DNA from 3 places in the Bacillus sp. ISL-47 genome. Region 1 is predicted to be linked to each of the others. Evidence: a T-box and tRNA genes for the amino acid it is inferred to sense, from the RefSeq annotation. Region 1 holds a T-box; the other regions hold tRNA genes.

Evidence for each region. A T-box is a leader RNA that pairs with one kind of tRNA and senses whether it is charged. The one in region 1 lies ahead of argS (arginine--tRNA ligase), so its partner is inferred to be a tRNA-Arg.
Region 2: it encodes a tRNA-Arg, which carries the amino acid that the T-box ahead of argS (arginine--tRNA ligase) is inferred to sense. The anticodon was not compared.
Region 3: it encodes a tRNA-Arg, which carries the amino acid that the T-box ahead of argS (arginine--tRNA ligase) is inferred to sense. The anticodon was not compared.

What each region holds. Positions count from the first base shown of each region.
Region 1 is NZ_JAGGQS010000038.1:179-4,481, reverse strand. It holds gene J7I93_RS13340 (hypothetical protein) at 28-804, opposite strand; gene J7I93_RS13335 (FtsW/RodA/SpoVE family cell cycle protein) at 1,297-2,481, shown strand; T-box leader at 2,512-2,741, shown strand; gene argS (arginine--tRNA ligase) at 2,784-4,303, shown strand, end outside.
Region 2 is NZ_JAGGQS010000059.1:54,287-67,385, reverse strand. It holds gene J7I93_RS19990 (PAS domain-containing sensor histidine kinase) at 1-1,236, opposite strand, end outside; gene J7I93_RS19985 (methyl-accepting chemotaxis protein) at 1,406-3,205, opposite strand; gene J7I93_RS19980 (thiamine pyrophosphate-dependent enzyme) at 3,397-5,691, opposite strand; gene J7I93_RS19975 (2-oxoacid:acceptor oxidoreductase family protein) at 5,691-6,704, opposite strand; gene J7I93_RS19970 (acyltransferase family protein) at 7,051-8,091, shown strand; tRNA gene J7I93_RS19965 (tRNA-Arg) at 8,282-8,355, shown strand; gene J7I93_RS19960 (B12-binding domain-containing radical SAM protein) at 8,682-10,430, shown strand; gene J7I93_RS19955 (hypothetical protein) at 10,673-10,825, opposite strand; gene J7I93_RS19950 (hypothetical protein) at 10,825-10,986, opposite strand; gene J7I93_RS19945 (DUF3905 domain-containing protein) at 11,138-11,488, shown strand; gene J7I93_RS19940 (TrkH family potassium uptake protein) at 11,537-12,901, opposite strand; gene J7I93_RS19935 (CdaR family transcriptional regulator) at 13,040-13,099, shown strand, end outside.
Region 3 is NZ_JAGGQS010000020.1:140,476-153,574, reverse strand. It holds gene J7I93_RS08105 (succinate dehydrogenase cytochrome b558 subunit) at 1-128, shown strand, start outside; gene sdhA (succinate dehydrogenase flavoprotein subunit) at 355-2,115, shown strand; gene sdhB (succinate dehydrogenase iron-sulfur subunit) at 2,119-2,886, shown strand; gene J7I93_RS08090 (acyl-CoA thioesterase) at 3,291-3,755, shown strand; gene J7I93_RS08085 (helix-turn-helix domain-containing protein) at 3,902-4,126, shown strand; gene J7I93_RS08080 (MarR family winged helix-turn-helix transcriptional regulator) at 4,400-4,858, shown strand; gene racE (glutamate racemase) at 4,869-5,663, shown strand; gene recQ (DNA helicase RecQ) at 5,802-7,943, shown strand; gene J7I93_RS08065 (GerMN domain-containing protein) at 8,238-9,311, shown strand; gene rph (ribonuclease PH) at 9,505-10,275, shown strand; gene J7I93_RS08055 (XTP/dITP diphosphatase) at 10,277-10,888, shown strand; gene J7I93_RS08050 (metallophosphoesterase) at 10,885-11,403, shown strand; tRNA gene J7I93_RS08045 (tRNA-Arg) at 11,705-11,781, shown strand; gene ilvE (branched-chain-amino-acid transaminase) at 12,193-13,065, shown strand.

The sequences.
Region 1 (4,303 bases):
CTGAATGTTGTAAAAAAGTTCAGCATACTATCGGGAGTAAATCTTCCATTCTCTTGTTTTCTTATCGAACACAATCTTCGCTTCACAAGGCTCCTTCACGATCGATTCATATTCGTCATACATATCATCCATATTGGCAAAATCGCCTATTAACCAAATAGGAATTTCAATTCGTACCCGATTCTGATCGATGTCCTTTAACGACAGCACTGCCCCTTCTTTCATTAATGGCTTCAGTGAAAGAAGGACATCTCTTGAAATAGGCGGATACGTCTTTTTCTTTTTAATGCCGAGCAGCGTTTTTTCGACTTTCATTTGCCCCATTTTACCCGGGATCACTTCTCCGAGCATCCGGTAAAAATCATTCAAGTCCCTGTAATAGGTACGATTAAACCAGCCGTCATCAATGGCAAGGTACACATACCGATTACTCAAATAATTGTAAAACGGCGGCTTTAAGTGCTCTTTTACATGGCCAATATAAAGAAGCTCCGCGATTGCCTGGCCGGGAAGCTCATTTACAGCCTCCTCTTCCTCAAAATCGATCCAGCAAAAATCGCCATAGCCGTAAACATCCTCTTCCACTAACCTTCCAAGCTTGTCTCTTGACACGTAATCGAACATCGTATGCATATTGTAATCGCCATGTTCATAACGGTGCTTCAGCAATAGCAGATTATTAATCGAATCTGAAAGGGTTTGGACAAACTCCGCAAATTCAATTCCATATGTCATAACATACTGATCCTGTTCATTAAGATGGATATAAATGAGATCACGAATAGCATGATTTCTTTTTTTCAATGGCGAAACCTCCGAACCGTTAACAAGAGTAGGATATAAAGAAAAGCGCAAGGCGCCCGCCTATGAGGAACGCAGGAAAAAATGCCACATCCTCTCAAACGCTAACGCTTTTAGTAAAGTAAATTCTATCGAAGTATTCCTTCTGGAGCTGGACAGTTATCGAAAAAGACAGCTTCTGACTATGAAACTGTCTGTTTTCACATACGTGTATTTTCTCTTCTCTTATTGTAGCAAAAATATTTAAAAATATCTTTCCAGTTTAGAAAAATATTATTAGGTCTCCCGTTTAATTTCCATATACCCGCCTCCTGCACTATTTCAAAGTAAGCAAATCAACAAACTTTATTTATGGAATGCAAGAAACTATCTTAAGCTTCAATTCGTCTAACATATAGAACAACAAATGAATCTACGTCCAAACAGCCATTGTAAGGGGTATTTTTCTTTGTTAGGATAAAAATGTAAAAAGGTAGAGAAACCAGGTGTGTATGAATGGATCAAACTAAAAGATTTTCAGATCGAATTGATTGGACGCTATGCTTTCTATTGCTTCTATTTTTTTTAATAAGCTGTATCGCTATATATAGCGGGCAATCCTCTGAGCAATATGCTGGCAATTTTGTGATAAAGCAAATCGTAAATTATGTAATTGGAATCATTATAGTCGCTGTTGTAATGTATTTTGATAGTGAACAAATCAGGAAACTTACCTGGTTCTTATACGGCTTTGGAATCTTATTATTATTAGGGCTGTTTGTTGCACCTGAAAGCATTGCACCCGAGCGCAAAGGGGCAACTCTTTGGTATGTGGTTCCTGGGCTAGGTTCCATTCAGCCCTCTGAATTTGTGAAAGTCTTTTTAATTATTGCTTTAAGCAAACTCATAGCTGACCATCATCAGAAATATTTGAGCAAAACACTTGGTTCAGATTTATTTCTCCTAATTAAGCTTGGAGCAGTGACATCACTCCCCTTAGGATTAATTATCATTGAAGACCTCGGCACAGCCCTTGTTATTGTCGCTATTTTAACAGGAACTATTCTGGTTTCGGGAATATCGTGGAAAATCCTTGTACCGATATATGGTTTTCTTGGAGCCTTTGCCGGCACCATTCTCTATCTTGTTATACAGGCACCGGAGATTCTGGAGAAATATCTGGGGGTAGATCCTTACCAGTTTAGCAGAATCTACTCCTGGCTTGATCCTGTAAATCATAAACAAGGAGCTGGAATGCAGCTCTATAACTCTATGCTTGCAATCGGTTCTGGCCTGACCTCCGGAAAAGGCTTTACCGACAGGCAGGTATATGTTCCTGACGCCCATACTGATTTTATTTTCAGCGTAATCGGAGAAGAGTACGGCTTTTTTGGAGCAAGTGTTGTCATAAGCCTATTCTTTCTTCTAATCTATCATTTAACAAAAACAGCGCTGGAAACAACTGACCCATTCAATACCTATATTTGCGTTGGGATCATCAGCATGATTACCTTCCATGTTTTTCAAAACATTGGCATGACCATCCAGGTTCTGCCGATCACCGGCATTCCGCTTCCATTTATCAGCTATGGAGGCAGTTCCTTAATGGGAAATATGCTGGCAATGGGGCTGATTTTCAGCATGCACTATCACCATAAAACCTATTTGTTTTCGACTGATTCAAATTTTGTTGCAAAATAATTCCAGCAGAGTATAATAGCATTAATATACTTAGCGTCCATGATGAAGAGAGTAGCAAAAGACCCTTTCCTTAAGCGAGACAGGGATGGTGCAAGCCTGTTGGAAGTTCTTTTGCGAAGCGCACTTCGGAGATGTAAAGCTGAAACCTAAGTAGGCTTTGCCGGGTTAAGACTCCCGTTAACAAGATCTTTAAAGAGGTCCAATCAAAGTAGAATGGACAATCAGAGTGGTACCGCGGGTAATTCAAGCTCGTCTCTATTTTTAGAGACGGGCTTTTTTAATTTCAGGGAGGTGTTATTATGTTGAACTTTAAAGAAATTTTCACTGCTCAATTGATATCTGTATTGGATGGGCAAATATCAGAAGAAGCGATTGCTGACTTAATCGAAATTCCAAAAAACCATGAGCATGGCGATCTGGCTTTTCCTTGCTTTACGTTTGCCAAAGCATTCAGGAAATCGCCGGCGGCTATAGCAGTTGACCTCGCCAGCCAGATTCAGGCACCGCTCATTGAAAAAGCGGAAGCAGCCGGACCTTATATTAATGTCTTTTTTTCAAAAGCAGATTCCGGAAAAATCATAATGGATAGAATTCTTAAAGAAGAAAAAGAGTATGGGAAGCTTACAATCGGAGCCGGAAAAACAGTGGTGCTCGATTTTTCATCGCCAAACATTGCAAAGCCTTTCTCCATGGGGCACTTGCGTTCGACGGTTATTGGAAATGCACTCGGCAATCTTGCTGAAAAATGCGGTTATAAAACGATTAGGGTCAACCATTTAGGAGACTGGGGCACTCAGTTCGGTAAATTGATAACCGCTTATAAAAAGTGGGGAATCCCAGAAAAGGTAAAAGAAAATCCAATTCAGGAATTGCTCGGCTTGTATATTCGGTTTCATAATGAAGTCGAAGAGAATCCTGCATTGGAAAATGAAGCTCGCTATTGGTTCAAAGAGCTTGAAAATGGCAATGAAGAAGCAGCCAGCCTCTGGGGCTGGTTTAGAGAAGAATCATTGAAAGAGTTCCAGCGCCTTTACGACATGCTCGGCATTCATTTTGATTCCTATAACGGCGAAGCTTTTTATAACGATAAAATGGAAGCGATCATTGAGGAGTTAAGCGCCAAGAATCTGCTTGTTATGTCCGACGGAGCCGAAGTAGTTCAACTTCCTGGTCAGGACCTCCCTCCTTGCCTGATCAAAAAGTCCGACGGGGCAACCTTATATGCAACACGTGACCTCGCCGCAGCTTTTTACAGAAAAAAGAAATACCACTTTGATCAGTCCTTATACATTGTAGGTCAGGAACAAGGCATCCATTTCCGCCAGGTCAAAAGTGTGATTAAAACAATGGGCTATGAATGGGCAGACAATATGGTACATGTCCCGTTCGGCCTTTATTTGAAGGATGGCAAAAAGATGTCCACCCGTAAAGGCCGGGTTATTCTTCTCGAGGAAGTTCTTAATGAAGCTGTCCTACTCGCAACGCAAAATATTGAAGACAAGAATCCGCATTTGGAAAATAAACAAGATATCGCGGAAGCAGTAGGAATTGGCGCCATCCTTTTCCATGATTTAAAAAATGATCGAATGAATAATATTGAATTCTCACTTGATGATATGCTGACATTTGAAGGCGAAACCGGCCCCTATCTGCAATACACCAATGCTCGTGCCTATTCCCTGCTTCGAAAGGCTGAAGATGGTCATTCATCTGAAAAGGGTCTCTCTGATTCATATAGCTGGGAAATCATAAAGCTTCTCTATCAATATCCTGACAAACTTAAGAAAGCCTACCTTCACCTTTCCCCATCTATCCTGGCAAA
Region 2 (13,099 bases), on a different contig from region 1:
CCTTATTTCGTGTGCTATCCCTGCTGCGAGTTCCCCAATAACATTTAAAGTGTCCGATTTTCGAAGCTGTTCTTCCATCTCCAGCTTCTCTGTTATGTCTTTAAATGTCGTCATGCTTAAATTCGAAAAAACATTATGCTTGTTTGAAAACTCAAAGTGTTTTTTTCTGCCAGACTTTAAGGTAATAGAGAGGCTGCCATCCGACTGCCCAACGTTTTGGATGCTGCTAATCTGCTGGTTCAGCTCTTCATCTGTAATATTGCAATCATTCAAGATACTGTGTAATGAAACTCCAATGAGTTCATCTTTTGACATCTGCAGCATTCTTTGACCTGATTGATTAATATCCACAATTTGAAATTGATCATTCCAGAGGAGAATGCCTTCCAGGGCTCCCTCAAAAATGCGGCGAAACTTTAGCTCACTTTCACGCAATTCCTTTTCCATTCGGTGGCGTTCACTTACATTCCTGAAAATAGTCATATGGTAGCCTTCAACAGAATTTAATTTAACTGTGAATTCCAGCGATTTTATCTGGCCGTTTGGCATGAGAAAAAAGAGTTCATCCCGGATGCCGCCCTTGTTAAACAATTCTTTGACTATACGCTTATACCTTTCATTTTTTTCGTATACAAAATCATCCACCTGTTTCTGAAGAAGCTCATCGTGGGTGCATTCAAAAATCCTGCATGCCGCTTCATTGGCATCAATGATCTTCCCGCTGCCTCTCCAAAAAATGATGCCATCCAAAGCCTCGATAAAAAGGTCTGTATACAGCTCTTCATTTTTTTTTACCTTCTTTTCAAGAAGCCGTTTTTCGGTAACATCTCTTAACACACACATATAATGTCCGCTCTTTTTAAGCTTACTGGTCGTAAAATCAAATTCCACGATTTTATTGCCGCTATATATCGGAAGAAGTCCTCTTACACTGTCCCTTACTTTTAGAAGATCCCTCTGTTTGTCAAGTTTAAAGTGTTTATTCAATGGGACAATTTCCGCCAGTTGTCTCCCAATTAATTCAGTTTTATTAATGTCTATGATCTCGCAAAACGAAGGATTTGCATCAATTATTTTGTCTGTATGGTCAAAAATTAGGATTCCGTCCTTTGAACAGCCAAATATATTTTTACTTGGGGCATCATCCCCAATACGTTCAGCCAGCGCTTTATTTTCCTTTTCCAGTGATTCAATCTTGGCATAGAGCTGCTTGATCTCCTGATTCATAATAACCACTCTATTTCCTCCTATTGGGATATCCGATTAATAGATATTTCTACAAAATTTGACGAAAACCCTTTAAATAGAAGTGAAAACTGCATGTTTATACTGAATGAGCCATAGGATCTATTGAGTTTCTTCAACCCCATAAGAAAAAAGCATACCTTTCAAGGTATGCCACATGCTAAAGCTTAAATTTAGCAATCATACTGTTTAATTGTTCGGCCAGTTCGGATAATGACTGAGCATTGTCGGATATTTCCTCCATAGAATGGTTGGTCTGGGCCATGGAAGCACTTGTCTGTTCAATGCCTGCTGCTGACTCTTCGGAAACTGCTGCAATACTCCCTATTGATTGATTCATATGTAAGGAACGGGCTGAAACGTGTTCAAGACTGTTTGAAATATCATTAATATTATTTGACATTAAATTAACCGCTTCATAAATCTTTTGGAAGGTTTCTCCCGTTAATTGGATTTGTTCTGTTCCCTTTTCGACCTGTATATAGCCGGATTGCAAGGATGCCGCTACACTATTGGACTCGGTTTGAATTCCATCCACAATTTTTGTAATATCAGAAACTGAAAATGATACTTGCTCCGCCAGCTTTCTTACTTCATCTGCTACTACCGCAAAACCTCTTCCTTGTTCCCCTGCCCTCGCTGCTTCTATCGCTGCATTTAATGCCAGAAGATTAGTTTGGTCGGCAATTTCCTTAATGACCTTAACGAGCTTGGATATTCGCTTTGTCTGTTCATCCAGCCCATTAACCTTATCAACGGATGTTTTCATAATGTTATTAATCAAGCCCATCTGCTTCTGGGATTCTTTCATAAGTTTATCCCCACTATCAGTGAGTGACATCACCTCGTTGGAAGCTCTCTTAATTTCAAACCCGTTCTTTGCTGCTTCCTCCACTTTGTCCATATACTCTTCCATCATAGCTGATAAGCGTGTGCTTGAGCTTGCCTGGTCCTCTGCTCCTCCTGAGAGCTCCTGCATAGTTGAAGCAACCTGCTGGCTGGCAGCTCTTACTTCATTTGCAGCAATATTGAGCTCTCCGCTTCTTTCTGTTACATGGCCAGAAACTGAATTTATTTCCTGAATCATTTTCTGGAGTTTTTCTTTCATGGAGTTAATGGCACGGCTAAGCTCTGCTACTTCATCATTTCCATCATACTCGACTGATTTTGCATTCAGATTACCTGCTGCTATTTCATTGGAAACATGGACAATCTGGTTTAAGTTTCGTGTAATAATACGCCCGATGAATAAGATACTCACAATCCCAAGGACGCCAGAAATAATGATTGAGATCCCTAGGACAATTAGGGTTAAAACCAGTCCTGACTCGGCTGAAGAAACAGCTTTTCTTTGGTCCTCCTTCAGCATGCTGCTTAGTGTATTTAATTTTTCTACAGTCTCTGAAATAAAGTTATCTGCCTGCAGCTTTGCAAGCCTATATTCTCTAACATGCTGAAGCTTCACTTTAGGCTCAATAACATCATGGAATAAGCTGGTTATTTTTTGATCATTCTCGTCAATTTGTTTAAACAGCTCTTTTGTTTTTTTTGCAGTAAGGGCAGGGGTGATTTCCTTTTTTAATGTATTAAAGTCCTCTGTTAACTGGTCAAATGTTTTTAAGTGCTTGGGATTGGAGTCGATAATGAAATTTCCGATTGTACTGCCTTTATGATGAAAAATCACAGCAGATTCAGTAATCATAATCGCTTTTTCTCCTGAATCCTTCACTGTATCCATTTTTGTATTGACAATCGTCAACAGAAAAAAAGTAAGTATGGTAGATGCAGTAAAAAGCCCAATTGTTACAAATAGGGCCACACCATATTTCTGGCCAAGCTTGAGCCTTTTCCACCATCTTATGTTGGCCAGTTTATCTAATAGTCTTGCTTTATTCTGTGTTGCATGCAAATTGCCTGCCTTTGCTTTTTTTGTTCTTTTAAACGTTTTTACCCCTTTCATCCTATATCCTCCTTAATGATTAAACCGGATGAGCACCTTTTGCACTATCAACATCCTTATTGCGCATTTCTTTTTTACTATTCTATTACATCATTATAATAGAATAAAAAATACATTTGTAGATTATTTTTCCATCAGAGAGATTTATAGGATAAAAAAAGCAAAGTACACGAGGTACTTTGCTTTGGATTTTAAAGTGCTGGATGCTCATGCTTGGCTTTAATTTTTTTCCATCTATATTCAATTTCTTCTTCAAGTTCATTGAGAAGCATTTTGTTTTCTTCTTTCAATAAATGCTTTGTTTTGCCCATATAATTTAGCCACTCAGACAACTCAACTCGTTTATTCTTATCCTCTGGATTATAAGTTATGGTTGTAACCCCATTCTCTACTTCATAAAGAGGGAAGAAGCAAGAGTTGACAGCAGCTTCCAGGATTTTTTCACCATATCGTTCTTCTGACTTCCAATTAAGCGGGCAGGTTATCAATATCTTCCCGTACACTGTACCCACATTCTGGGCGTACCATTGTGCCTTTGCAGCCTTCTTGATTAAATCCTGCGGGAATGCTTCGCTCCCGGTAAAAACATATGGAATATTCGTGGACGCCATAATTTGTGCTGTATCCTTATGGTGGAAGCTCTTCCCTTTTTGAGTGCGGCCTACATTGCTTGTACTTGTCATATGGCCCTTAGGTGTTGAATAGGACAATTGTGAACCAGTATTCATATAGCCTTCGTTATCATATTCAAGCATAATCAATTTATGATTGCGAAGAGCCGTGCCAATTGCGGAACCCATACCAATATCCATGCCTCCATCTCCGGTTACCATCACAAAGGTGGCATCATCTGAAACATCAATTTCACCTCGTTCTTTTAATTCCATAAAGGCTTCCAGTGTTCCAGATAACGTAGCAGCCCCGTTTTGGAAGAGATTATGAATCATCGTTTGCTTATGGGATGAATAAGGATAGGAGGTAGTCGTTACATAAGCACATCCCGTTTGGAACAAGACAACTATATCCCCTTCAATCCCTTTAAAGAATAATTCCAATCCTGTAAAAATTCCGCAGCCCGGGCAAGCTCCATGCCCTGAAGCAATTCGCTTCGGTTTTGAAGCAAGCGCACGAAGGGGTGGTATTTTAACTTTTAATTTATTGGTTTCAGGGTCTTTTTCCGTTTTAATCAATCCAGTATTATATACATCTCCATGCTGCGGAGTGATTACTGGCAGCAGCTTTTGCTCTTTCTTGCCGGGAATATGGCCATAATAATCAAATGCTTTTTCGGCATAGCCCTGTTCTTTGGCCTCCATTGCAGCTGAGAAAAATACCTCTGCATCATCAGCATAGAAATCCTTTCCTCCTAGGCCAAAGACTCTGCTTAACACAATGGTTTGATTTTCAGGATCTTCCTGCAATGCTGATTTTACTTCGTGTGTAAGATTTGGTCCATGGCCGCCATAAGAATCTGCCCGCTCCCCAATCAAAAGGGCTTTTACATTCTTTAAAGCCTTGCGGATTTCCTCTGATGGGAATGGACGGATAATATTGGGACTAATCACACCTGCTTTAATACCTTTCCTGCGAAGACTGTCAACCGTATCTTTTGCTGTTTCTGCAGCTGAATTTAGCAGGAACAGTGCAACCTCTGCATCTTCCATTCCATATAAATCGAGTACAGGGTAGTCCCGGCCGGATAGTTTGGCATATTCTTCGGCCGCTTCTTTAAACACTTCACCAGCCGCATACATCGCTTCTGACTGCTGGTAATGATTGTTGATTAAATCGTCCCCATTCATGTGGGCACCGATTGTAACCGGCTTTTTAGGATCTCTGGCAAAGTTATAATCTGTCGGGCATTCACCTACAAACTTCTGTACAATTTTGCGGTCTTTAAAATAATTTACTTTCCTTTTTTGATGGGAGGTGAAAAAGCCATCATAAGCAACAATTACAGGCAGGCGAACTTTTGAATGCTCAGCAATTTTAAGCGCCAATATGTTCATATCATACACTGCCTGAGGGGTTTTGGCCGTTAAAATAACCCAGCCCGCATTCAGTGCAAAATACAAATCGGAATGATCCCCTCTAATGTCCAATGGACCGCTGATTGAACGGGTTACAAGGTTCATGACCATCGGAAAGCGGGTTCCTGCCTGAACGGGTAGCTGTTCAAGCATATACATTAAACCATTGGCACTTGTCGCATTAAATACACGTGCACCTGTGGCTGCAGCTCCATAGCAAATACCTGCAGAGCCATGCTCGCCATCTGCGGGAATCAGTTTAATATCATGTTCCCCTCTTGCCTTCATCTGATCAAGGTATTGTGCAACTTCAGTTGAAGGAGTGATCGGAAAATAGCCCATAATGTGATAATTAATCTGTGCTGCTGCCATCGCAGCCATTTCATTTCCCGATTCGAAAGTAGTCAGCTGTTCAGCTGCCTTCATTGTTTTCAGGTTGTCTTCTAAAATTGCCATTACAATATCCCCCCTGCTGCATAAGGAAAGTTTTGCTTTACCCTATGGGCATCCGCAAACCCTATCGTTTCCCGCATTTCACTAAGAGCACTTGTCGGGCAAGCCTCAACACATTTCAAGCAGCCTTTACAGTACTGATAGTCGATACCCTGCAGGAACATTTGCTTCCTGCCTTTTTTGTCTTCCCCCTCCTGCCATACAAAGCAAAAGTCCGGGCAAACTGTATCGCAGGCTGCACAGTTGATGCATTGCTCCTGCTCAAATTGCGGCAGAAACCCCTGCCTTGAACCGCTTAGATCTTTCAGAATACTATTTGCCTGTGCAGTGATCACTCCACCGATTTCCTGGGTTTCAAAGCCCAGCTGAGGTGCTGTTCTATGAAACTCTTTCCCCTCAGCATGATCAGGAGCTTCATAGGTTTTGAACTTCACCTCATTAAATCCTCTTTCGAAGGTACGGATATTGGGCTCCACAAGGTGCGGATATTTTTTCTCAAAGGTTTTGCGGATAACCATTTTCATTGACTCCGGATCAAGGAAATCGCAAATTCTAAAAAGTGCTCCGAGCATCGCAGTATTTACTTTTGTTTTTTCTTCTACTGCAATCTGCAGGGCATCCACAATGGCAAGTGTTCCATATTCCAGTTTCAAATCTTTTTTAATATCATCAAATTCTCTGGCCGAATTAACAAGCAGAATACCGTCAGGCTCCATACCGCTGACAACATTCACCATTTTATATAATGCTTCGTGGAAAACTCCGATTACGTGAGGCTGCTCAATTGGGCTGTGTGCCCGTATTTCTGTATCACCTTCGCAAAATCTTACAAATGCTTTTACAGGTGAGCCTTTTTTTTCAGATCCGTAAGATGAAAAGTTGGACCCATTCAGTCCAAGCCCCAAAACACCAGCCTCCGCGAGCATTTTACCTGCAAGATTGGCACCAAGGCCGCCAATCGACTCCAGCCTTATTTCATAAAATCCTAATTCATTTGATTTAGGTAAGATTGACATGTTCTCCCCCCTCATATGGTAAACGGTTAAAACACCGTAAAGTTATCCCCTAAAGCAATTCTAAAAGAACTATTTCCATTTATCTGTGACAAATGTTATATTTCACAGAAAAAATTTGAAACAGAATTGAGAAATTCAATTGGAACGTTATAATATATGAGACGAATCCGCTTTCATAATTATATAACAGACTACATATTGTGATATAACAGTTTGAACAAGCGGTTTTTGTTTTACTTTATTTGTAAATCCCACCTTCTTTTTACACGAGAAAAGCAGTTTACTTCATGTTAAAGTGGGTAAAGAAATAGAGAGTTTTTTGGGGGTCTTTAATAGAGGAGGATTTATGAAACAACGTGATTATTATTTCGACAATGCCAAATTTATTTTAATTTTCTTTGTCGTATTCGGACATTTGCTCCGCTCTTTTATTGAAGATAATGAAACGATTTACACCATTTATAAGGTCATTTACACCTTTCATATGCCGGCATTTATATTAGTTTCAGGTTTTTTTGCAAAAGGGTTCTATAAAAAAGGATATATAAAGAAGATTGCAAAAAAGTTAATTTTGCCGTATATCATATTTCAGGTTATTTATTCGGTTTTCTATTACTTTTTATATAATAAAGGAACGTTTGAGATGGATCCGTTCAACCCGCATTGGTCTTTATGGTTTCTGATCAGCATGTTCTGCTGGAATATTATGCTCCTTTTCTTTGCCAAGCATAAAGCAGTTTATTCATTGACAGGCGCTCTGCTGATTGGCCTTGCTGTCGGTTATGCCGACTGGATCTCAAACTATTTAAGTTTATCAAGGACTTTTGTTTTCTTTCCTTTATTTTTACTAGGGTATTATTTAAAGAAAGAGCACTTCTATGCCCTGATTAAACCAAAGTTCAGAATTAGTGCCTTATTTGTATTTGCGGTTGTCTTTACCGGATTCTACTTTTATCCGGATATTGATTATAAATGGCTCCTTGGGTCCAAGCCATATACAGAAATGGGCGCAGCTTCCATTGGAGCAGTATTTACCAGACTGGGATTCTATATCCTTAGCTTAGTCATGGTATTTAGCTTTTACTCCATCGTACCCCAGAAACAGTACTTCTTTACAAACCTGGGGAAGAATACACTTTATGTCTACCTGCTGCACGGTTTTTTTGTACGTGTATTCAGGGAAAGCGATGTACAAAACTACTTTAACAAACCGGAAACCTTCCTGCTGCTCGCAGGTATTTCGTTATTGCTGACTCTGCTTCTTTCAAGCAAGCTGATTACATCATTTGCTCAGCCCATAATTGAACTTAAGACCTCTCAGCTTAAGAAGCTGAAAGATAGAACAAGAGCATATGTCCGATTTTATCGTAAAAAGCTCACAAACTAAGAAAGAATCGGCCATTTTTAAAGTGGCCGATTCTTTCTTATTGCATATCCATTGACCAAAGCTGATTAAGGCCTTATAATAAGTAAATATGTCAGATAGCTTTGTTCGGGACGTTTCGACGCATGCACGTCCTTGAAGCAACCGACAAAAGAAAAAACAGGGTTAGAAGCAAACAAGATCATACTATCATGTCTCAGTAGCTCAGCTGGATAGAGCAACAGCCTCCTAAGCTGTAGGTCGTGAGTTCGAATCTCGCCTGGGACGCTGCTTAGAAAACGCCAACCTTTACAAGGGTTGGCGTTTTTTCATCCCTCTTTTTTACAATAGTTAAATAGATCTTTACATGCATTTATCACTAGTATAAAACTTGCATGCTATCTTATTTGTAGTGGGGATAGCATGCGGGGCTATCATCGCGCTTGGCGAAGGCGGAGCCAAGTGCTTTTGTTTTTCTCTTGAAAAATGTCTCTATTATCATTTAATACTTGGTACAGCATTGAACTGACAATGTTTTACTTCCTTTTATTAAGGCAAAAATATGATACAATAATATGATGTTTAAGTTGCAAATAAAGGGAGTTTAAAAATAAATGAAAGTAATTGCGAGTACACTGAATGCCAAATATATTCATACAAATATAGCCATACGTTATTTGAAAGCATATGCTGAACCAGATTTTAATGTGGAAATGGCTGAGTATACCATAAAAGATCCTGTTATGAATATTGTTACAGATCTTATCCGCAAAAAGCCGGCCGTGATCGGTTTCAGCTGTTATATCTGGAATATTGAAGAAACGATCAAGGTTATTAAAATGATTAAAAAGATTGACCCTTCCATTCATATTGTAGCGGGAGGGCCTGAGGTGACTTATGATGTTGCCGAATGGATGGAGAATGTTAAAGAGTTCGATTACATCGTTATTGGCGAGGGTGAACAAACTTTTAAGCAACTATTAACAGAATTGGATAGCGGCATGAATATGGACAACGTACATGGCCTCGCTTTCAGAAAAAATGGCCAGGTGCACATTAATCCTCAGCGAAACAAGCTTGATCTGCGTGAGCTGCCTTCTCCATTCCGTTTTGAAGAAGATATTCCATATCTATCAAAGCGCGTTACTTATATAGAAACAAGCCGAGGATGTCCCTTCAGCTGCCAGTTCTGCCTTTCCTCTATAGAAGTTGGTGTTCGCTATTTTGACAGAGAAAAGATTAAGGAAGACATCAGATATTTAATGAAAAACGGAGCGAAAACCATTAAATTTGTCGACCGGACTTTCAATATCAGCCGCAGCTATGCTTTGGAGATGTTCCAGTTTCTGATTGATGAGCATCTGCCCGGAACTGTATTTCAGTTTGAAATCACTGCTGATATCATGCGGCCTGAAGTGATTGAGTTTTTAAATAAGGAAGCACCTCCGGGACTGTTCCGTTTTGAAATTGGCGTACAGTCAACAAACGACTATACAAATGAACTTGTAATGAGAAAGCAAAACTTTGATAAGCTTTGCAGGACGGTTACAATGGTTAAAGACGGAGGAAAAATTGACCAGCATCTTGATTTAATTGCCGGTTTGCCAGAGGAAGATTATCATTCCTTCAAGAAAACATTCAATGATGTATTTGCGATGCGTCCTGAAGAGCTTCAGCTTGGATTTTTAAAAATGCTGCGGGGCACAGGGCTCAGACTAAGGGCTGAGGACCATCAATATATCTATATGGACCATTCACCATACGAAATACTGGGGAATAATGTTCTATCTTTTGATGACATAATCCGTATTAAACAGGTTGAGGACGTACTGGAGAAATACTGGAATGACCACAGGATGGATGCCACCATCGAATATTTGGTCACAAAAGTTTTCCCAACGCCTTTCGATTTCTTCCAGGAGTTCGGCAGCTATTGGGAGCTAAAAGGCTGGTCCAGAATCGGGCATCAGCTCGAGGATCTTTTCAGGCGCCTGTTTGAATTCCTGCAATCCATCCACATCGCGGACTTGGATATTGTTGAAGGCCTAATGAAGTATGATTATATTTCCAAGCAAAAATACAAGCCTCGGAAGCCATGGTGGCAGGCAAGCTTTGAAAGAGCAGATAGATCAAAGATTTATCAGCATTTGCTCGAACACCCAGCACAGCTTGGAGAGCATTTCTCCAGCCTAAAGCTGAACGAAAAGGATATATACAAACACACATTGCTTGAAAAATTGTCTTTTGATATAGAGAAGTATTTAGGTGAAGGAAAACTCGAAAGGCAAGAAACTGCCCTTCTTGCCTATTTTGATTCGAGTTCAGAAAAGGTGTCCATCTTTTTTGGATCTCTTAAATTATAGGTCCTGTTAACCTTGACTTTTGACTTCCGCTGCAAACACTCTCTTTCTGCGGGGTTCCCTTTGGGTACGCTGCTCCCAAATATGAATAAGCATTTGTGAATTAACCTCGAACAAAGGAAGTAAGGATGCATCCTTGGGGAGTCTCGCGGCTGCCGCTCCTATTAACGTGCTAAGTTAATCTTTAAGTTTTAAACATAGTCAATAATAAGAACAGCAAAAAACCGGCCTCTTCGCCGGTTTTTCTAGCATTTATCATTATTTTTTTTCTTATTTTTTTCCCGGTTCATAAAAGGCAGTTCATATAATTTATTTGCATTTATATCGCCAAACTCCATGCCAAATTCAACATTGGAAGAATCGCTTTGCTTGGCGTTCTTTAGCTTTTTTTTCTCCACTAGGATCTTCCCTCTCTCCCATGTTTGGAGTTGCGGTTTGCATTTTTCATTGGGTTTTCGCCCTGGCTGAATTCCGCCGAAAATTCCGATTCCTGCAAGTTTTTCTTAGGTGTTTTGCTATATTTCTCAACCGCATTATATTCAGCTTTGCGTTTAGCCATCCTAATCTCCTCCTGGAAAGAAAATTTACTTTTATATTTTTCGTAAAAAAACGGGTTTCATTCCTAAATTCATTTTCCTTATTTTACTGCTGAAAAAATTCAATAAAATAACACACTCAGTAAAAAATAAGTAAAAAAGGAATGAGCCGCTATGACAAAAAAGAACAGTAAAAACAAGAAGAACATTGGTATTGATGAGACACTTCCACACCAAATTGAGGCACCAAGCTTTAAGGACACTGGCATGGAGCTGCAGCCGCCGTTTGAGAATTCGTTCGGCGTTACGATCGGGGACAGTTTTTACTCCTCAGACAGCTCGCCTCTGGAAAAATGGAGCGATGAAACAGATCCTGCAGTAATGGCTGGCGATGAATGGGTTCATCCGACCAATGATATTGGCTGGAACACAACTGAAAACAAAGAACTGCTTGAAAGCAAAAAACCGCCTCAAGGGTATCCTTTCATGCACCCGACAAAGGATGTCAGCCGCGGTACTGATTAAGCAATAAATATAAAAGCAGCCCGGAAAAGCTCTTCCGGGCTGCTTTTTTTAGCCAATAATAACTCGTTCTTTTGGATAGTGAAAATTAGGCTGCTTTTCTTTCCCGCCAATAATATATAAGAATGAAGTCAGCCCTATCCTTCCGATAAACATTAATGCCATAATAATGCATTTTCCAATATTTGATAATTCCGGGGTTATCCCCATTGATAAGCCTGTTGTTCCGAAGGCAGAACAAACCTCAAATATTATCTCTATGATGTGATGATCTTGTTCAGTAATACTGAGGGTCACAACAGAGATAAAGCACATCCCTACTGCAAGCAAGGTGATTGCCAGCGATTTAAGAATATCGTCCTCGTGAATTTCCCGCTTAAAAACTTTAATATCACGATTCCCCTTGGCAAAGTGATAAATGAACAAAATATTTACTGCAAATGTAGTCGTTCTTATTCCTCCTCCAACCGAGCTAGGAGACGCTCCGATAAACATCAGAATACTCATTACAAGAAGCGTAGGCATAGAAAATTCACTCACATCCATAGTTGAAAGTCCGCCGCTTCTTGTCGTAGCTGATTGAAAAAACGCGTAAAAAAAGCTTTCATGCCAGCTCATACTCTTAAAGTAATGGCCGTATTCAAACAATAGCAGGATAACAGTACCGATTACTAAAAGAACAGCATACGTAACAGTTGTCAGCTTAGCAAATAAGGAAAAACGGAACGGTTGTTCATTATCCCATTTATTTCTGAACAAATAAGCCTTTGTTTCAATAAGAACCGGGAAGCCGATAGCCCCTAATGTAATTAAAATGATATGAATGAGCTGGACAAAGTAATCGCCAGCATAAGGCTGCAGAGATGCACCTGTTATATCCATCCCTCCGTTGGTTGTTGCACTTACAGAGGCAAATAGAGCATGGAGAAAGGCTTCCTCCCACGTGGGATAATATTTTAGAAAATGGAAGCCAAGAATTAAAGCACCCAGCGCCTCGATCACTAGGATGATTTTTATAATTTCCCTAATTAAGTTAACAAGTCCTGAAAGTGCATACTGATTATGATCCACCATGATCAGGCGCCGGCCCCGCAAACCAATTTTTCGGCCAAGCAATAGCCAAAAAAAGGTGCCCAAGGCCATAATTCCTATTCCGCCAAACTGCAAAATAAACATGATAACAAAATAGCCGAAAACGCTATAAGTTTCTGAAATATTAACCACAGTCAGCCCTGTTACACTTACCGCGCTGACTGCAGTAAAAACTGTGTCGATAAACGCGATTTCAACACCTGGTTTATGTACACCAGGTATTCTTAATAATAGAACTGATACAGAGACTGCCAATAAATAATAGCCTGATATTACTTGGGCAGGTGTTAGTTTATCCAGCCAGAGTCTAAAGTCTTTCCACATATTGTACCTGTCCCTTTCGAAATTTTTCCTAACCCTTATCATAATGAATATACCCTGTTTTTTAAAGGGATATAAGATAATTCGCAGGAAGTTTTTTATTTTTATATAATGGAAACAAAATAAATCAGGAGGTATTACATGTTATTGCCTGATCTTGCTGAGAAGATTATTGCTGAAGTACGTAAATTTCTTCATGAA
Region 3 (13,099 bases), on a different contig from region 1:
GGTCATTCCTTGTAAGCTGGGGAATTACAGTATCACCTCGTTCTCAGGTTATTTCAACTTATGTAACAATCGGTATTTTTATCGCACTTTCTATTGTGGGCGTACGTGCGCTTACAGCATTCATTTAATAGACATTAAAACACTATCAGACTATGTTCGGATATTAAAAATAAGAAATATAAGCTTTGAAGCTAGGCAGCTGTCTAGCTCCACAAGGCAAGCTTCGCTAGCATAAATTGCCCTCGGCTAAAAGCGGCAGCTTTTAGGATAGAAGCCATCGGCTTAAGGGAATTATCGCCGATAAGCGGGCGCCTTGCGCTTTTCTTAGTATTAGGATTAAGGGAGTGAGTCACGATGGGTAAAGGAAAGGTAATAGTTGTCGGCGGCGGATTAGCCGGTTTAATGGCGACAATTAAAGTTGCAGAATCAGGGACTCCGGTTGAATTATTTTCGTTAGTGCCGGTTAAACGTTCTCACTCTGTTTGTGCCCAGGGCGGTATTAACGGAGCAGTAAATACAAAAGGAGAAGGAGATTCTCCTTATATTCATTTTGACGATACAATCTATGGCGGTGACTTTTTGGCAAACCAGCCGCCTGTTAAAGCAATGGCAGAAGCTGCACCAGGAATCATTCATTTATTTGACCGAATGGGTGTTATGTTTAACCGTACACCTGAAGGATTACTTGACTTCCGACGCTTTGGTGGAACACAGCATCACCGTACAGCATTCGCTGGTGCTACAACTGGCCAGCAGCTGCTTTATGCGATGGACGAGCAGGTTCGCCGCCATGAAGTTGCCGGTTTGGTAACAAAGTATGAAGGATGGGAATTCTTAGGGGTAGTGATCGATGATGATGGAGCTTGTAAAGGTGTCGTTGCCCAGAACCTGACTTCAATGGAAATTAAATCCTTCGCTGCAGATGCAGTTATTATGGCTTCGGGCGGACCGGGGATTATTTTCGGTAAATCAACTAACTCTGTCATTAACACTGGCTCAGCTGCTTCGATCGTTTATCAGCAAGGTGTCTATTATGCAAATGGAGAATTTATACAAATTCATCCAACTGCCATTCCGGGAGATGATAAGCTCCGCCTTATGAGTGAATCAGCCCGCGGTGAAGGTGGACGAGTTTGGACATATAAAGATGGTAAACCTTGGTACTTCCTTGAGGAGAAATATCCTGCCTATGGAAACCTGGTGCCACGTGATATTGCTACACGTGAAATCTTTGACGTGTGCGTTAACCAAAAGCTTGGTATTAATGGAGAAAACATGGTTTACCTGGATCTTTCCCATAAGGACCCTAAGGAACTTGATATTAAGCTTGGCGGAATCATTGAAATTTATGAGAAATTCCAGGGTGAAGACCCTCGTAAGGTTCCAATGAAAATCTTCCCTGCAGTCCATTATTCCATGGGCGGTCTATGGGTTGATTATGACCAAATGACAAACATTCCTGGCTTGTTCGCTGCAGGTGAGTGTGATTATTCACAGCACGGTGCAAACCGTTTAGGTGCCAACTCTCTTCTTTCAGCCATTTATGGCGGTATGGTTGCCGGCCCTAATGCAGTAAAATACATCAGCGGTTTGGATAAGAGTGCTGAAGATCTTCCTTCATCATTATTTGACCGTTATGTTAAACAGGAAGAAGAAAAGTGGAACAATATTATGTCTCTTGATGGCACAGAGAATGCCTATGTCCTTCATAAAGAGCTTGGCGAATGGATGACTGATAATGTAACAGTTGTTCGCCATAATGACAGACTTCTAAAGACCGATGAAAAAATTGTTGAGCTTATGGAGCGATATAAGAACATCAACATTAACGATACGGCGAAGTGGAGCAACCAGGGAGCAAGCTTTACCCGCCAATTGCAGAATATGCTTCAATTGGCACGCGTTATTACAATCGGTGCATATAACCGTAATGAAAGCCGCGGTGCCCACTATAAGCCTGATTTCCCTGAACGTAATGATGAGGAATTCCTTAAAACAACAATGGCGAAGTTTGTAGATGCAAATTCCGCTCCTGAATTCCATTATGCAGATGTAGACGTAAGTTTAATTAAACCGCGTAAGCGTGATTATTCTAAAAAGAAAGGGGAGAACTAAACCATGCAAGAAACTAAAGCTAAAACTGTCCGTTTTATAATAAGCCGCCAGGATACTCCTGATTCAGCCCCTTATCAGGAAGAGTTTGAGCTTGGCTACCGTCCAAATATGAACGTTATATCTGCCCTTATGGAAATCCGCCGTAACCCGGTTAATGTAAAAGGTGAAATGACTACACCGATTTCCTGGGATATGAACTGTCTTGAAGAGGTTTGCGGAGCTTGTTCCATGGTGATTAATGGCAAGCCGCGCCAGTCATGTACTGCACTTGTAGACCAGCTTGAACAGCCAATCCGACTTGAGCCGATGCGCACTTTCCCTGTAGTCCGTGACTTGCAGGTAGACAGAAGCCGTATGTTCGATTCTTTGAAAAAAGTTAAGGCATGGATTCCGATTGACGGAACTTACGATTTGGGACCAGGACCACGTATGCCTGAAAGAAAACGACAATGGGCATATGAGCTGTCAAAATGCATGACTTGTGGAGTATGCCTTGAAGCTTGTCCGAATGTAAATAGCAAATCCGATTTCATTGGACCAGCACCTTTATCACAAGTTCGTTTATTCAATGCTCATCCAACTGGAGAAATGAATAAAGCGGAACGTCTGGAGCAAATCATGGGTGATGGCGGACTTGCCAATTGCGGTAACTCCCAAAACTGTGTACAGTCCTGCCCGAAAGGCATTCCTTTAACAACTTCCATTGCGGCACTTAACCGTGATACAACATTCCAGTCTTTCAAAAATTTCTTTGGAAGTGACCAGATTTAACATTACAGAAAACCCCTTTCCATTTTGGAGAGGGGTTTTTTAAGCTGTATTTTTATCATTTGTTTCTTTGGGTTGCTAACTAAATTTAATCACTGAGATGATTGGAGTGGAAGTGCGAGATTCTCGAAAATGCTATCGCACTTTCTTCATGCGGTATTCATTCGAGGATGCTTATTCAATGTCCTGCGGGAGCAGCATACCAAGGGAGACCCCGCAGACGCAGAGCGTCGAGGAGCGTCGGTAGCCCCGTTGTTTCGCTGAGTTGCAACGGAAATCAACGTGCTGAATTAATTTAGAGTCATTACCTTTTAAATCGGCGCTGAAGGGTTTTCAAATAATTCGAAAAACACTATAATAAAATAAAACAGAGTGAATGCTCATTCATAAAATCGGGAGGAAACACCATGGGAAAATTAAACTATATAGACGATTTTAAAACATGGGAAGAAGAATTCATCTTTTTTCATCCCGTTAAGGTGCGCTTTTCTGAAACAGATATGTTTGGACATTTGAACAATACTGTTCCTTTCACATATTATGAAGAAGCGAGGATTGAATTCTTTAAAAGCAAAGGATTTATGCAGGATTGGGTAAAACCAGATAACGAAACAATCCCGGTTGTTGCGGACCTTCAATGCGATTTTTTAAGTCAGGTATTCTTTGATGAAGAGATCAAAATATATGTCAAGGCTGCTGCCATCGGAAATTCTTCTGTCGATCTGCACTATATGGGCAAGAAACCAGATGGATCAATTTGTTTTGCTGGCAGAGGGACGATGGTGCAGATATCCAAGAAGAACGGCAAAGGTGTCCCGTGGACTGAAGAGATGAAAGAATTGCTGAAGAGCGGAGTGAAAGTACGAGCCTAGCGGCTCAAAGACATATTTTTAAAAATAACTTTCTCCTTTATGTAAATATAGTCACTTCAGCACTTTTGCTGACATATGATATGGTGACTAAATATATACCCATCCCGCGGTTCATAGCTGGCGAAAGGCAAGGAGGGTTACAATACTTGAAGGAGAATGAATATACTCACAAGCCGTTACTCACCAAACGAGAAAGAGAAGTATTCGAATTGTTAGTACAAGACAAAACAACAAGGGAAATCGCTGGTGAATTGTTTATAAGCGAAAAAACGGTTCGGAACCACATTTCCAATGCCATGCAAAAGCTTGGTGTAAAGGGGCGTTCACAAGCTGTTGTAGAGCTCCTTCGAATGGGAGAGCTAGAACTTTAATCTAGACCGGCTATCCTTCTGGGATGCCGGTTAACACATTTATATGGGTTTTTTTAAGGCAGGGATTTATTTCTGTCTTGAAATTTGTGCCGAAAAAGGTGAAAATAAATGCACAAGGGCAAAAAATTAACCTTTATTTAAAGAGTATATAGTATCTTAATTTCGATAATGTTTAGTTCTGGGCACCATCGATCAGTTTGAGTCCTTTAGCCAATAGGCGGGTGCCTGGCGCTTTTCTTTAAATCGTAAAAGCTGAAATGGGAGTGTTTATGAATGAAGCTTGAAGATCCTAAAACAAACGAAATACATGATGTTGTGGCTGACATAGAAAAAGACCTAAGATACATATCCGGTATAATCAAGCAAAAAGGACGGGAAATCTTAAGTGATTTTACAATCACACCGCCGCAATTCGTAGCATTGCAATGGCTTTTTGAAGAAGGCGATATGACTATAGGCGAGCTCTCAAATAAAATGTATCTTGCCTGCAGCACGACAACAGACCTGGTTGACCGCATGGAAAAGAACAATCTGGTAAAAAGGGTCAAAGATCCAAACGATCGGAGAGTAGTCCGCATCCAACTGTTGGAAGAAGGCGAACGGATTATTGAAGAGGTTATTAAGAAGAGGCAGGAATACTTGAAAGAAGTTCTAAAGGACTTCACAAACGAAGAGGTATTGTTCCTTAAAGATAACTTAATGAAGTTACATCAAGATATGCGCATAGAATGAGGCGGTACGTTTGAAAGAACCTATAGGAATTATTGACTCCGGAGTTGGAGGCTTAACTGTCGCGAAAGAAATTATGCGGCAGCTGCCAAATGAAGACATTGTTTACCTCGGTGACACGGCCCGCTGTCCCTACGGCCCTCGCAGTGGAGATGAGGTTAAAGCTTTTACATGGCAAATGACTCAGTATTTATTAGGAAAAAATATTAAGATGCTTGTAATCGCATGTAATACAGCTACAGCAGTAGCGCTCGAAGAAATTCGCCGGGAACTGTCCATCCCTGTTATTGGTGTTATTTTTCCTGGTGCAAGATCAGCCATTAAAGTAACGCAAAACAATACAATCGGTGTTATCGGAACGGAAGGTACGGTCAAGAGCAGAGCCTATGAAAAAGCCTTGATTCAAATTAACAGTAAATCGATCGTTCACAGTCTCGCATGTCCAAAGTTTGTTCCGCTTGTTGAAAGCGGGGAATATGAAGGGCCTGTTGCTAAAAAAATAGTGGCTGAAACACTGCACCCCTTAAAAGGCAGAGGAATGGATACACTTATTCTTGGATGTACACATTACCCTCTTTTAGAGCCGATTATTAAAAATGTTATGGGAAAAGACGTAAAGGTAATTAGTTCTGGTGAAGAAACCGCAAGGGAAGCAAGTACCATTCTCCATCATCACGGATTACTGAAGGAGAACCTTGAAGAACCCGAATATAAATTTTTTACAACAGGATCCACTGCAATTTTTTCAAAAATTGCATCCAAATGGCTTAAAATACCTGTGAATAAAGCAGAAAAAATGACGCTTTAACTTTTAAAGTCCTGCAAACACCTTCTAATCGTATTATTACAGAAGGTGTTTTTCGATTTTCTTTAAGGTTACAATGAAAAGAAAGCTTTGGTATCATGAAATGTGAAATACAAAAAACTAATTGAGTTGGTGATCGATTTGCTGGCACAAGCTGAAAACTATTTGAATGAGTATTTTGGATATACCTCATTCCGTCCAGGACAAAAGGAGATAATCCAAAATATTATTGGACAAACCAATACCCTAGGAATTCTTCCGACAGGAGGCGGAAAGTCAATCTGTTTCCAAATTCCCGCTCTTGTACTCCCCGGAACGGCCATCGTCATTTCTCCGTTAATCTCCTTAATGAAAGATCAGGTAGATGCCCTATTGACTGCCGGAATCCCTGCTGCTTATATCAACAGTTCATTGTCTGCTGATGAGTACCAAAACATAATGGCTGGAATACGTCATGGCGAATATAAGCTTGTTTATGTCGCGCCGGAACGGTTCGATTCACACTCGTTTTTAGAGCTGTTAAATGAAGTGCCTATCAGTGAAATTGTTTTTGATGAGGCTCATTGCATTTCGCAATGGGGCCATGATTTCAGGCCAAGCTACCGTTCTGTTGTCAGCCAGCTTGGCAGCCTGAATCAGAAACCTGTGGTCGCTGCATTGACTGCAACCGCGACACGGGATGTGGCGGATGATATTCGAAGGCTATTAAATATTGGCGAGGAAGATACTTTTATTACCGGTTTTGCACGGGAAAACCTGGCTTTTCAAGTAATGAAGGGTGTTAATAAAAGAGATTTTATTATTCAATGCCTTGAAAAACACAAAAATGAAGCGGGCATCATCTATACTTCCAGCCGCAGGGAAACAGACCAGCTTCATCAATTTTTAATAGGAAAGAGCTATTCTGTTGCGAAATACCATGCCGGTTTAAAGGAAGAAGATCGAAAAAAAGCCCAAGATGCGTTTGTTTATGATGAAGCGGAAATTATGATTGCTACAAATGCGTTTGGGATGGGGATTGACAAATCCAATGTCAGATATGTTATCCACTATAATCTGCCCCGCAATATTGAAGCCTATTATCAGGAAGCAGGAAGAGCGGGAAGAGACGGAGAGGAGAGCATGTGCTATTTGCTGTTTGCTCCGCAGGATATTCAACTCCAAAAGTTCCTAATAGAAGAAAGCAATTTGGACCGTCACAAAATGGAGCAGGAATACAGCAAATTAAAGGAAATGGTGAATTATTGCCATACTGAAAAATGCCTCCAATCCTATATCATTGAATACTTTGATGAGGATGCAGAATCGTTCAGCTGCGGAAAATGCAGCAGCTGTTTGGATGACCGTAAAAGCATAGATATTACACAGGAAGCTTTAATGATCTTTTCGTGCATTAAACGGATGGGAGAGAGGTTCGGGATTACATTAACCGCTCAGGTTTTAAGAGGATCCCATAATAAAAGAATCCGCGAAATGAACTTTAATCAGCTATCCACATTCGGGTTATTAAATAACCGTAAGGAAAAAGAGATTGCAGACATTATGAATTACCTGCTTGCTGAAGGCTTTTTAGCTTTAACGGACGGAAAGTTTCCAACTGTTAAGCTCTCAGCAAATGCGGTTCCGGTTTTAAAAGGACAGGAAAAGATCGCCATGAAAATTAAAGATCCTGATCTTATGCAGGAAACAGAAGAAAATGATGAACTATTCTCCGTTTTACGCAATTTAAGAAAAAAGCTCGCAGACGAGGAAAAAGTCCCGCCATATATTGTGTTTGCCGATACTACATTGAAAGAAATGAGCAGGTGCTTCCCTATTAACGAGGAAATGATGCTAAACATTAAAGGCGTTGGGCAAATGAAGTTTGATAAGTATGGAGAGTACTTTATCGACGAAATTAAAAGCTTTGTTGAGGAACATAAGATTAAGGCTGTCCCTGTTAAGGAAAAATCGGCAGAGATTGAAGAGCCTCTGGATGACCGCCCCAGTTACCTGATTTCATTTGAATTTTATAAGGATGGGGTACCGATTAGGGAAATAGCCAAAAAGCGAAACTTTTCACCGATAACGATCCAGGAACATATACTCCGGTCCATAAAAGAAGGCAATACAGTTATATGGTCAGATATTTTTGATGATACAGAAGAAAAGCTGGTCATGGAAGCGGTGGATAAAGTTGGAAGGGACAAGCTTAAGCCGATTAAGGAAGAACTTCCTGAAGAAATCGATTATTTCAAAATAAAAGCTGTGCTGGTTAAGAACGATCTGCAGGAACAAAAATAGCACAAGGGAGAGAAGCTCTAATTGGGCTTCTTTTTGTGTGACTGCAATTTTTAGAGTTTGTGTTCCCTATAATTAATTTTGGCTAACCTGAAAGGAGAACCTGAGCCTGCTCAGTGCGTAATTGAAGATTCCAAGGATTGAAATGAAAGTAGAGATGGGCAGTTATCGATGCCTGAATCAAGCGGTTTGTCCAAATTTGTCAAAAATCTATTAACACTTTTCTCCCGAAAGGCGGTCTAAATTACAGATAGGCTCGTATACATGTAGTACAAACTGTCTCAGGGGGGATTAAATATGTCTATAAATAAAAAATCGACTATAGTTTCAGCTGTTCTCGTTTCATCCGTTTTATTATCAGGGTGCGGATTATTTGGAAGCCAGGGAAAGGAAAAAGTAGATCCGCCAAAAGAAGTAACATATTCTGATGAAGGAGGAAAGGTAGCTGAAGAAACAAACGGCACAGAAATGGAAACAGCAGAAAACGAAGATGGTGTGGTAGCAAATCTTCAAATTGAGCTTTATTTGATTGATAAAAATGGCTATGTTGTACCACAGACGCTGGAGCTTCCGAAAACAAATTCAGTTGCTACACAGGCTTTGGAATACCTGGTAGAAAACGGCCCTGTAACCGACCTGCTTCCTAACGACTTCAGAGCAGTCCTCCCAGCTGATACAAAGGTTTCAGTCAATATTAAGGATAAAGTTGCTACTGTGGACTTTTCCAAGGAGTTTCAGGAATACGCTCCTGAAGATGAAATGAAGATTCTGGAATCTGTTACTTGGACGCTTACGCAATTTGACTCCATTGATAAGGTGAAGCTGACTTTGAACGGGCATGAATTAAAAGAAATGCCTGTAAATGGAACGCCAATTGCCGCATCAATAAGCAGAGCCAATGGAATTAACATGGACACGACAGAAGTAGTTGATATAACCAATACAAAACCGGTTACAGTGTACTACCTTGGCGGGGATGAAGAAAACTATTATTATGTTCCTGTCACAAAACGTGTAAGCAATAAAATGGAAAACAAAGTCGAAGCTGTAGTAACCGAATTGATTAAAGGGCCAAACTATGCTTCCAATCTGGTAACAGACTTCCTGCCGGATGTTCAGCTGCTTAATGATCCTAAAGTGGAGGATGGAAAAGTCACTCTTAACTTTAACGAAAACGTGTTTAGCAGCTTTGAAGATAAAATGATCTCCCAGCATCTGTTGAATGCCCTTGTCCTCTCATTAACTGAACAAAAAGGGATCGAGAGTGTTGCTGTCACAGTTGATGGAAATGCAGAAATTGTGAATGAGAATGGGGAAAAGTTAACAGAGCCAGTAACACGTCCAGAAAATGTGAATACGGGAAGTTTTTAAAAAAGCGGATTTTGTTATACTATATAGTAACAGGAAAAAGAGGTAGGCATTTATTGCCGCCTCTTCTTTGTTGCAGAAAAACGCACTGCGAAATTAAATTGCAGTTCCCTTCAAAAATTACAAACCTTTTATACAGAGAAGGGAAGTTTTTCTGTTTAAGACGAATGAATGGATATTAAAGGGGGAATCAGCTTTGCGCGCAGATGGACGTGAACCAATGCAGCTCAGGCCTATACATATTGAAACAGATTACTTAAAGCATCCCGAGGGCTCTGTTCTTATTACAGTAGGAGATACAAAGGTGATTTGTACAGCTAGTATCGATGAGAGAGTGCCGCCATTTATGAGGGGCCAGGGAAAAGGCTGGATAACAGCTGAATATTCCATGCTGCCAAGAGCTACAGAACAGAGAAATATTAGAGAAGCGGCTAAAGGCAAGATTTCCGGAAGAACAATGGAAATCCAGCGCCTGATCGGCCGTGCCCTTCGTGCTGTTGTAGATTTAGAGGCACTTGGAGAAAGAACTGTCTGGCTGGATTGTGACGTAATACAAGCCGACGGAGGCACACGGACAGCTTCTATTACAGGTGCATTCATTGCAATGGCACAGGCAATGGACAAGCTTTACAACAATAAGAAGCTTCCGCAGTACCCGGTCAATGATTTTCTTGCTGCTACAAGTGTGGGGATACTCGATAATAAGCAGGCGGCAGTAGACTTAAATTATATTGAGGACTCTTCAGCACAAGTGGATATGAATGTAGTCATGACAGGCAGCGGAGAATTTGTAGAACTTCAGGGTACAGGGGAAGAGGCGACATTTTCGTATGCACAGCTTCAGGAACTATTAGGTGCTGCCCAAGGAGGCATCTCAGAGCTGTTTGAGCAGCAAAAGGCTGCACTTGGAGAGAAAATCACAACAAGTATTAATAATAAAAGAGAGAAGCTGGAGGGTAAGGTATAGCATGCAAGAAGTTATAATCGCTACAAAAAATGCAGGCAAAGCAAGGGAGTTTGAGCGGATGTTCAAGCCTCTTGGCTATGAGGTCAAAACTTTATTGGACTATCCTGACTTTCATGATGTAGAAGAAACCGGCACCACCTTTGAAGAGAATGCCATTTTAAAAGCTGAAACGGTTGCCAATGCGTTCAGAAGAATGGTCATTGCTGATGATTCGGGACTGATGATAGATGCGCTGGAGGGCAGGCCTGGCATTTATTCTGCGCGCTATGCGGGTGAAGAGAAAAACGACCAGAAAAACATGGACAAAGTTTTGAAGGAGATGGAGAACACACCCGATAACAGCAGGCAGGCGAGATTTTACTGCGCGCTGGCAATTGCTGCACCTGGAAAAGAAACATTAACAGTTGCAGGGACCTGCGAAGGCTTTATTTTGAGAGAGAAAAGAGGTACTCATGGGTTTGGCTATGATCCCATCTTCTTTGCGGAGGAGAAAGGAAAAGCAATGGCAGAGCTAAAGCCTGAAGAAAAAAGCCAAATCAGTCATCGGGCAAAGGCGCTAAAAAAGCTTGAAGAGCTTCTCCCTGCTTTTCTTTCCGGAAATGAAAAAGCATGAAAATACTCATTCTGAGCGACAGCCATGGCCTAACTTCCGAACTGAAGCAAATCCGTAACAAGCATGCTGGGATGGATCTTTTGATTCATTGCGGAGATTCGGAACTGCAAGCTGATGACGAATCTATTAAAGGGTATTCTGCAGTAAGGGGAAATTGTGACTTTGAGACAGGATTCCCGGAAGATCGTTTTGAAGAAGTTGAAGGGCTGCGCCTGTTTGTTACACATGGCCATAGGTATTCTGTAAAGTCTACACTAATGAATCTCACTTACCGCGCACGTGAAATGGAAGCGGATATTGTATGTTTTGGTCATTCGCATTATCTGGGAGCTGAAATGGTTGATAACACTTTATTTATTAATCCTGGAAGTATCAGGCTGCCAAGGGGAAGAAGAGAAAAAACATATATAATCCTGGAGGCTAAGGAAAGAGATATTACTCTGGATGTTTATGATTTAGCCACAGGGAAAATGCCACGTCTGTCTCAAAAATTTTCACTGGCAAAAAAGGAATAACTTGATTATAATAACTGAGGGGAGCAAGGCTTCCCTCAATCACAAAAAACTTTCAATAAAGTGTTGACTTCGGATTGTTTGTCTAATATAATAAAACTTGTCTTTAAGATAATCTTTCTCGAAAACAGACAGAAGTTATTATATTATACGTCCCAGTAGCTCAGCAAAGCGTAAACGTCACTGAAGTAACATCTTTGTAGCTTTGTTCCGACGCATATACTTCCTTGAAAGACTAGAAGAGGAAGGAACAGGATAGTAAGAAACCTACTGTAGTAGTAAAGATTTAATTAATATATTATACGTCCCAGTAGCTCAGCAGGATAGAGCAACGGCCTTCTAAGCCGTCGGTCGGGAGTTCGAATCTCTCCTGGGACGCCATTTACACACCTAGCAACACTACATATCTTACCGAATTTTACTCACCATTTTGGTGAGTTTTTTTGTGCCCTAAGATCCTCTAGCACCCCTCCTGCAAAGTTATCTGGGATCCCTACAGATTATAAAATTTTAAAAAATTTTTTTTCTCAAGGAATGTGAATATATCAACATTGTAAGCGGATACAGCTAAACCGATTAATCTAAATTATCAAATAATTCATAAAAAGGGTGTTGACGACTGTTCAAAATGGGCGTAAGATAGTCCTCAATATAAGAAATCAAAACCTGAATTAAACAGAATCGCAAAAGCAAAATTAAAATATTCTGTATAGAAATTTGCAGATTTTTTTAAGCTAAAAATTCAGTGGTTTAAAGTGTTAAATTATTTGTACTTAGTGAGAGGTGTTTTTCGTGCCTGAACAGTGGATCTTTTTAAACGGAGAATTCGTCACAAAAGAAAACGCGAAAATTTCTGTTTATGACCATGGTTTTCTTTATGGCGATGGAGTTTTTGAAGGTATCAGGGTTTACAGCGGAAATATTTTTAGAATGAAAGAGCATATGGATCGCCTGTATCGATCAGCAAAGTCAATTATGCTTAACATTCCGTATACAAAAGAAGAGTTCACTGACCTGGTGGTAAAAACGGTTGAACGAAACCAGCATGAAAGTGCTTATATTCGAATAGTGGTGTCAAGGGGAGTCGGCGATCTTGGTCTGGATCCAAACAACTGCAGGAGCGCCAATGTTGTTATCATTGTAGAGCCTCTGGCCATTTTCCCTAAACATCTTTACGAAACAGGATTGGAAATTGTAACAGTTGCAACCCGGCGAAACAGACCCGATGTATTAAGTCCAAAAGTAAAATCCCTGAACTATTTGAATAATATTCTTGTCAAAATTGAAGCCCGCCTTGCCAATGTGAATGAAGCATTAATGCTAAATGATCAAGGCTATGTAGCGGAAGGCTCGGCAGATAATGTATTTATTATAAAGGACGGGGTATTCTACACTCCTCCTGGTTATATCGGAGCATTGGAAGGAATCACAAGAAACGCTGTGATCGATATAGCAAGAGAGCTTGGATATGAAGTGAAGGAAGAACCCTTTACAAGGCATGATGTGTACACAGCTGATGAGGTTTTCTTAACCGGCACTGCCGCGGAAGTCATCGCAGTTGTAAAAGTGGATGGCCGGACAATAGGTGACGGCGTTCCGGGAAGTTACACAAAAAATCTCCTGGAGAAATTCAGGGAGCGGGTTGTGCAGAAGGGATTAAGGTAATCTCGCTGGCAGCTCCGCACGTAAGCTGAAAAAA